2 regions of the Oerskovia sp. Root918 genome follow, and region 1 is predicted to be linked to the other one. Evidence: predicted binding sites of a transcription regulator. Region 1 holds the regulator's gene; the other holds the start of a gene.
The links. The regulator HspR, encoded in region 1, represses chaperone genes until heat shock. The targets are predictions, from matches to a motif close to AAGTTGAGTCNNNNNGACTCAACTT.
Positions count from the first base shown of each region.

Region 2: a site for HspR is predicted at 1,890-1,914, ahead of ASE27_RS16705 (Hsp20/alpha crystallin family protein). Genes of this name have one in related genera too.

Region 1 covers NZ_LMJG01000001.1:269,111-272,504, forward strand. Annotated here, with positions in the region: gene ASE27_RS01185 (DnaJ C-terminal domain-containing protein) at 222-1,238, shown strand; gene ASE27_RS01190 (heat shock protein transcriptional repressor HspR) at 1,318-1,812, shown strand; gene ASE27_RS01195 (DUF1540 domain-containing protein) at 2,020-2,328, shown strand; gene ASE27_RS01200 (hypothetical protein) at 2,438-3,205, opposite strand.
Region 2 covers NZ_LMJG01000015.1:338,524-341,917, forward strand. Annotated here, with positions in the region: gene ASE27_RS16695 (hypothetical protein) at 1-664, shown strand, start outside; gene ASE27_RS16700 (bifunctional 2-polyprenyl-6-hydroxyphenol methylase/3-demethylubiquinol 3-O-methyltransferase UbiG) at 1,170-1,745, shown strand; partial or broken gene ASE27_RS19955 (excalibur calcium-binding domain-containing protein) at 1,762-1,836, shown strand; gene ASE27_RS16705 (Hsp20/alpha crystallin family protein) at 1,954-2,373, shown strand; gene ASE27_RS16710 (SDR family NAD(P)-dependent oxidoreductase) at 2,628-3,394, opposite strand, start outside.

The DNA.
Region 1 (3,394 bases):
GGTCCTCCGGGGCCGGGCACCCACGTTCCCGGTTGCCCGACGACGGAGCGCACCTTCTGCGCGAAGGTGACGCTCCGCCGTCGGGCAGGCCAGGAGAGCAGGTCCCCGGGACCTGACGCACGACAGAACGACAGAACGAGCGAACGACTGAACGAACACCAAGACTTCAGAGAGCAGACGACCACCGGCCCGCGGCCGGTGACACCACGAGAGGAGGCGCCTTGACCGGTCAGGACTGGATCGAGAAGGACTTCTACGCCGCGCTCGGCGTCCCCAAGGATGCCGACGACGCCGCGATCAAGAAGGCGTACCGCAAGCTGGCCCGCACCTACCACCCCGACCAGAACCAGGGTGACGCCAAGGCCGAGGCGAAGTTCAAGGAGATCGGCGAGGCCTACGCGGTCCTGTCCGACGCCGAGCAGCGCCAGCAGTACGACGCGATCCGTGCCATGGCCGGCGGGGGCGCCCGCTTCTCCGCAGGAGCCGGCGGGCCCGCCGGCGGGGCCGGAGGGTTCGAGGACATCTTCGGCGGCATGTTCGGCGGCGGTGGTGGCGGTGGCGGGGGAGGCCGAGTGCGGTACTCCACGCAGACCGGCGGAGGCGGAGGCTTCGAGGACATCCTCGGGTCGATGTTCGGCGGCGGGGGAGCCCAGACCGGGTTCCGTCCCAACGCGGCAAGGCCGCAGGCCGGTGCCGACGTGCACTCGTCCGCGACGCTCGGCTTCCGGCCCGCCGTCGAGGGCGCGACCGTCACCGTCTCGACCGAAGGCCGCACCGTCACGGCCCGCATCCCTGCCGGTGTGCGCGACGGCCAGAAGATCCGCCTGCGTGGCAAGGGCCGTCCGGGCGTCGCGGGCGGAGCGCCGGGCGACCTGGTCATCACGGTGCACGTCACGCCGCACCCCGTGTTCTCGGTCGATGACAAGCACAACCTGCGGCTCACGGTCCCCGTGACGTTCGCCGAGGCAGCGCTCGGCGCGACCATCGAGGTCCCGCAGCTCGACGGCAAGCCCGTCAAGGTCAAGGTCCCCGCGGGCACGCCGTCCGGACGCACGCTGCGCGTCAAGGGCAAGGGCGTCAAGACCGCCAAGGCCACCGGAGACCTGCTCGTCACGATCCAGGTCGTCGTGCCGCAGAAGCTCTCGAAGGCCGCCAAGGAAGCGGTCGAGCAGCTCGCGGCAGCGACAGACGGCGAGAGCGACGTGCGTTCGGACCTGTTCGGACGCGCCGCGGAGTAGCAGGACCCGCGCTCGACGAGGCCCCCGCAGGCCTCGTCGAGCGCCACCCCCCGAGAGCAGAATGGTGAGAGGAGGACGCATGGTCAGGAAAGAGTCCGGAGCGGCAGCGGCACAGATGCCGTTCAACGCGTACGACGACGCCCCCGTGCTCGCCATCTCGCAGGCGGCGGCGCTCGCCGGGATGCACCCGCAGACGCTGCGCCAGTACGACCGGCTGGGGCTCGTGACCCCGCGCCGCACCATGGGGCGCGGGCGCCGGTACTCCCAGCGCGACGTCGCGAAGCTCCTCGAGGTCCAGCGGCTCTCCCAGGAGGAGGGCGTCAACCTCGCCGGGATCCGCCGCATCCTCGCGCTCGAGGAGCAGGTCGACCGGCTCCAGTCCCGGCTCGACGCGCTCTCGGCGCGGCTCGAGGGCGGGCGAGTCTTCGCCGCGGGGGTCAGCGGCGACGTGGTCATGGTCCCGCGCGGCCGACGGGTCCGGCGAGGCAGCCCGGAGGACGCCGGACGAACCGTCGCAGGGCAGGGCACGGAGACCCGGGCACTCGTCCTCTGGCGGCCCGGGCGCGGGGACTGATCGCGCCGAGCCCCGCGTCGCGACGCGTGAAATGCCGGGTCGAACGCGATTCTCTTCGCATTTACGCGCGGTTCGTGTGACGTAAAAATGGCGGAATTCCGCCGAAGTGAGTGAGGCCTTGCTTCCTATACAAGGGCTGCATCAAGGAATACCGTGAAGGAAATGCACGGTTGATCTGCCCCTGTCCCTCGAGCAAGGAGAAGTCCCATGAGCAGCCTGATGGAGTTGCCCCAGGTCGTCGAGTGTTCGATCGACGGCTGCGGATACAACCACGAGCACGGCTGCCACGCCGGTGCCGTGACGATCGCCGCCCACGGCGGCGAGGCCGAGTGCGCCACGTTCATCCCGCTCACGGCCAAGGGCGGCCTCGAGAAGGTCATCGCCCACGTCGGCGCCTGCCAGCGCGGGGAGTGCGCCCACAACGAGTCGCTCGAGTGCAACGCCTCCTCGATCCGCGTCGGAGCCGGCCCCCTGGGCGCCGACCACGCGGACTGCCTCACCTACGCTCCTCGCTGAGCGAGTCCCGACCCCTCGCGCGTTCCCCCTCGACGCCCTGCTCGTCCCTCGCCGGACGACGGGCGTCGAGGTGTTTCCGGGGACACGGCGCCTCGAGGAGGAAGGTCTCTCAGCGCCCGAGCGCCTGGAGGAGCGACGCGGCTCCCGCGTGAGCGGTCGGGAGCGGCTCGACCCAGACGCGCGGAGGTCGCCGGAGCACCGCGGTGACGCCGTAGGAGAGCGCGGTGCGCTCGATCCGGTGCCGCAGCTCGGAGCGCACCGGCTCGAGGTCCGCGCCGCGCTCGCACAGCGCGGCGTAGACGCCCCCACCGAGCGTCGCGACGGGATGGCCCGTGCCGAACACCTCGGTGAAGATCTTGCCCATCGCGGCCGCGCGCGCGACCTTCTGCCAACCGTCGATCCGGTCGACCGCGACGTCCACGAGCAGCAGGCAGTGGGTGCGGGACGCGGGGCGTCCGCTGCGCTCGCCCGCGCCGTACGTCTCACGCAGACGCTGCACGAGGTACTCGGGGGTGGCCAGGCCCGACCGCGGGTCGGTCGTGAGCGGGACCAGGAGGCTCGGCTCGTTGCCGCGGACCCATCCGGTGCTCAGGGCGCGCAGGGTGTCGAGCTCGGGCTGGGTGCCCCAGGCGCCGAACAGGCACGCGAGGTCGTCGATCGTCTCGCCCATGCTGATGCCGACGTGCCCCCGAGCCTCGCCGAGCCGGTCGGCGGCAGGGGCCGTGGGGCGTCCGTCCGTCAGCGCCTCGGCCAACGCTTCCACCGCAGGGTGGTACCAGTCGCCGGGGCGCAGCCAGACGGAGTCCATGCTCGCCGCCTGCCACTCGGCGAGCAGCGAGTCGACGGCTGGCTGGGGGTAGCCAGGTCGTAGGTCCATACCCATGAGACCCCTCAGGCCGACACTCATGACGCGATACCGACCGAGCACTTTGGTTTCATCCGCTCGGAGGTCCGGGCGGTTCGCGAGGATCGCCCCTGCGAGGATAGGACAAGCAGCGCATATCGCCCGTGAGACGTTGAAAACACTGGGGTTCGTGACGTCTACTATGAGCGAGAGGAGCCTCAA
Region 2 (3,394 bases), on a different contig from region 1:
CCGCGCCCGCACGCTCGAGGCGGACCTCGCCGCGGCGACCGCCGAGGTCGGGCTGCTGCGCGCGGCCGCGCAGGCGACCGCGGTCGAGCTCGGCGGGCTGCGGTTGCGTGCGGCCGAGCTCGACCGGGACCTGGCCGAGGCCCTGACCCGGGCCGAGAACTTCCGCACCCGGTACCGCAAGGCCGACCTCAGCCGGCAGCAGCTCAAGAAGGCCGAGAAGGCCGCGAGCCACGGCGGCCCGGCCCCCGACGACGGCGCGGTCTTCCTCGACCCCGTCGAGCAGTTCCGGTTCGAGGTCCAGCTCGCATGGGTCCGGCGCGTCCCGGCCGCCGAGAAGGCGACCAAACCGCTCGCGCCGTATGCGCTCGGGGACAGGTTCCTGCCGTCGCTCGCGACGATCGAGGGCGTCTCGCGGGCCAAGGTCGTCGACGTCGTGGTCGAGGTGCTGACCGGCGACGCCGAGCACATCGCGGGCCGTGAGCTGCACCCGCTGCGCGTCAACGAGGGCGGCAGCAGCCCCGCGGTCGTGCGCGAGGACGGCGCGACGTGCTGGCGGGCCTCGCTCCAGAGCAAGCGTGCGTCGGCCCGCAGGCTGCACTACTGGAAGCGCGGGGACCGGATCGAGCTGTCGCGCGTGGTGCTGCACGACGACGTGGAGCCGTAGGGGTTCCTTCCTGGTTTTTGTACGGCGGCTGGTGCCGGCTTCGTGGTGCCGAGAACGAGGTTGCGGCCGTTATGGAGCGGATTCCGCTCTCAACCTCGTGCTCGACCGCACGGAACCTCGTGGTCGGCGGGTCGTCGGTCCAGAGAGGCGGCAGCGGGGCCGTGCGGCGTGGGCAGCGGGTCGTTCCTGTCCGGCCGGCGCCGTCGGTCCCGGCCGCTGAGACCCCGTCGCCCCGGGCCTGGACCGCTGCCGACAGCGGTCGCCGCAGAGGTACGGTCGAAGCTCGCGCCAGGTCGGCCGGTCAGCATCCGGTCAGCCGGGCGCCAGGTCGGCCGGTCAGCTGATCCGTCGGCCCTTGCCACAGCCCCCGGGACGCCCCGCCGACCCGACCGAACCCGCCCGACCTCTCCACCCGCACGGCCCGTCCGACCCATCACACCCCGCCCGACCCCGAGGAGCACCGGTGAGCAAGGCCAACCCCACGCGCTGGGAGCAGAAGACCGCCATGAATCCCGCGCACTCGACCTGGTACGTCGAGCGTTTCCGCGCGATGGCTGCGCAGGGCGCGGACCTCGCGGGCGAGGCGCGGCTCGTCGACGCCATGCTCCCGCGCGGGGCCCGGATCCTCGACGCCGGCTGTGGCCCGGGTCGCGTGGGCGCCGAGCTCGCGGCGCGCGGGCACACGGTCGTGGGGGTCGACGTCGATCCCCTCCTCATCGAGGCCGCCGAGACCGACCATCCCGGCTCGACGTGGCTCGTCGCGGACATCGCCGAGCTCGACCTGCCCACGATGGGGGTCGACGAACCGTTCGACCTGATCGTGTGCGCCGGGAACGTCGTGACGTTCCTCGCGCCGGGGACCGAGGTCGAGGTGCTGCGCCGTTTCCGGGCCCACCTGGCACCGGGCGGGCGGGCCGTCGTCGGGTTCGGCGCGGGACGTGGCTACGCGTTCGACGCGTTCTTCGCCGACGCCGCCGAGGCCGGGCTCGAGGTCCAGCTCACGCTGTCGACGTGGGACCTGCGGCAGTTCACCGAGGGCGGCGACTTCCTGGTCGCGGTCCTGGGAGCGCCCCAGGCCTGAGCCGGCGGCGGGCAAGGCACCGATCCGCGTCGGCGAGCCCGGGTACAGCAAGAAGCTGGACCGCGACGGCGACGGGGTGGGCTGCGAGTAGGCCGAGCCCCGCCCCACGGGCGCGGTCGTTCGTCCAGGGCGAACGCGGTTCCGGAATTGAGCGTGGGTGACTCAAGTTGTACCCGTCAGAGGTTCCATCACGACTGAAGGAGTCACCATGACGACCACCCTGACCACCCCCGCCCCCGCCTTCGACCGCGCCCTGCGCGACCTGCTCACCGCCCGTCCCGTGGCGGGCGTCCCGGCCCACGCCGACGTCTTCCAGGACGGCGACGACCTCGTCGCCCGCTTCGACCTGCCGGGCATCGACCCCGCGCAGGACGTCACGGTCGAGGTCGAGGGCCGCAAGCTCGTCGTGCGCGGCGAGCGCAAGGACGAGCGGGCCGAGGAGACCGAGGGCCGCCGTGTCCGCGAGGTCCGCTACGGCGCGTTCCACCGCGTCGTGACGCTCCCCCAGGCCACCAGCGCGGACGCGATCAGCGCCCGGTACGACGCAGGAGTCCTGACCGTCACCGTCGCCGGCGTCTACGCCGGCACGACGCCGCAGCGCATCGAGGTCACGACCTCGGCGTCCTGACGGTCCTCCCAGCCTCCCCGTCGCAGGTCACCCCCCTTCGGCCTGCGGCGCGGTGAGATCGACGGGCCCGGTTGCGAGAGCACCGGGCCCGTCGTGCTGTCCGGGGACGCGCGGCGCTCACGAGCATGCGGTCGGCGTCACTCGAGCATGCGGTGGGCGTTCATTACGCGGACGAAACCGACGACAACCGCATGGTCGGCACCGAAGGGGCGAGGCCCGATCCGCCGAGGTCCAGAGCCCAGAGGCCGCCTCCGTCAGGCCGCCGTCCCCGGCTCGTCGGCCCCGGCCACCATCTCCACGCTCCGGTCCCAGAGCTCGGCCGCGAGCCGCGGGTCGCCCACGAGCGGGTGGGTCGTCGCGATCTTGCGCTTGACGTAGTAGTTCCCCGGCTCCCAGTCGACGCCCGGGGTCGTCGTCGCGAGCCAGACCAGGGTGTCGGCCCCCTTGGCCGACGACGTGAGGAAGCGGCTCAGCACGGTCTGGTACATGACCCGCATGCCGCTCGTCGACGTGGCCGCGAAGTTCGTCGCGACCACGCCCGGGTGGAAGGCCGCGGCCGAGATCCCCGACGCGCGGTACCGGCGGTCGAGCTCGCGCGTGAACAGGTTGACCGCGAGCTTGGCGTTCCCGTATGCGGCGTTGGGCGCGTACGACCGCTCGGCCTCGAGGTCGTCGAGGTGGAAGTCGCTGAACAGGCGGTGCGCGGCGCTGCTCGTGCTGATGACGCTCGCGTGGCTCTCCTCCAAGCGGTCGAGCAGCAGCGTGGTGAGGAGGAACGGCGCCAGGTAGTTCACCTGGAACGTCAGCTCGTGGCCGTCCTCGGAGACCTGGCGGTCGGCCATGATGCCGCCCGCGTTGTTCGCGAGGACGTCGATCCTCTCGTAGCGCTCGCGCAGGTCGGCGGCGAGCGCCCGCACCTCGGCCAGGCGCGCGAAGTCGGCCACGAAGAAGTCGGCCCCGACCTCCCCGGCGACCGCGGCGGTCTTCTCGGGCGAGCGCCCGACGACCACGACCCTGTGCC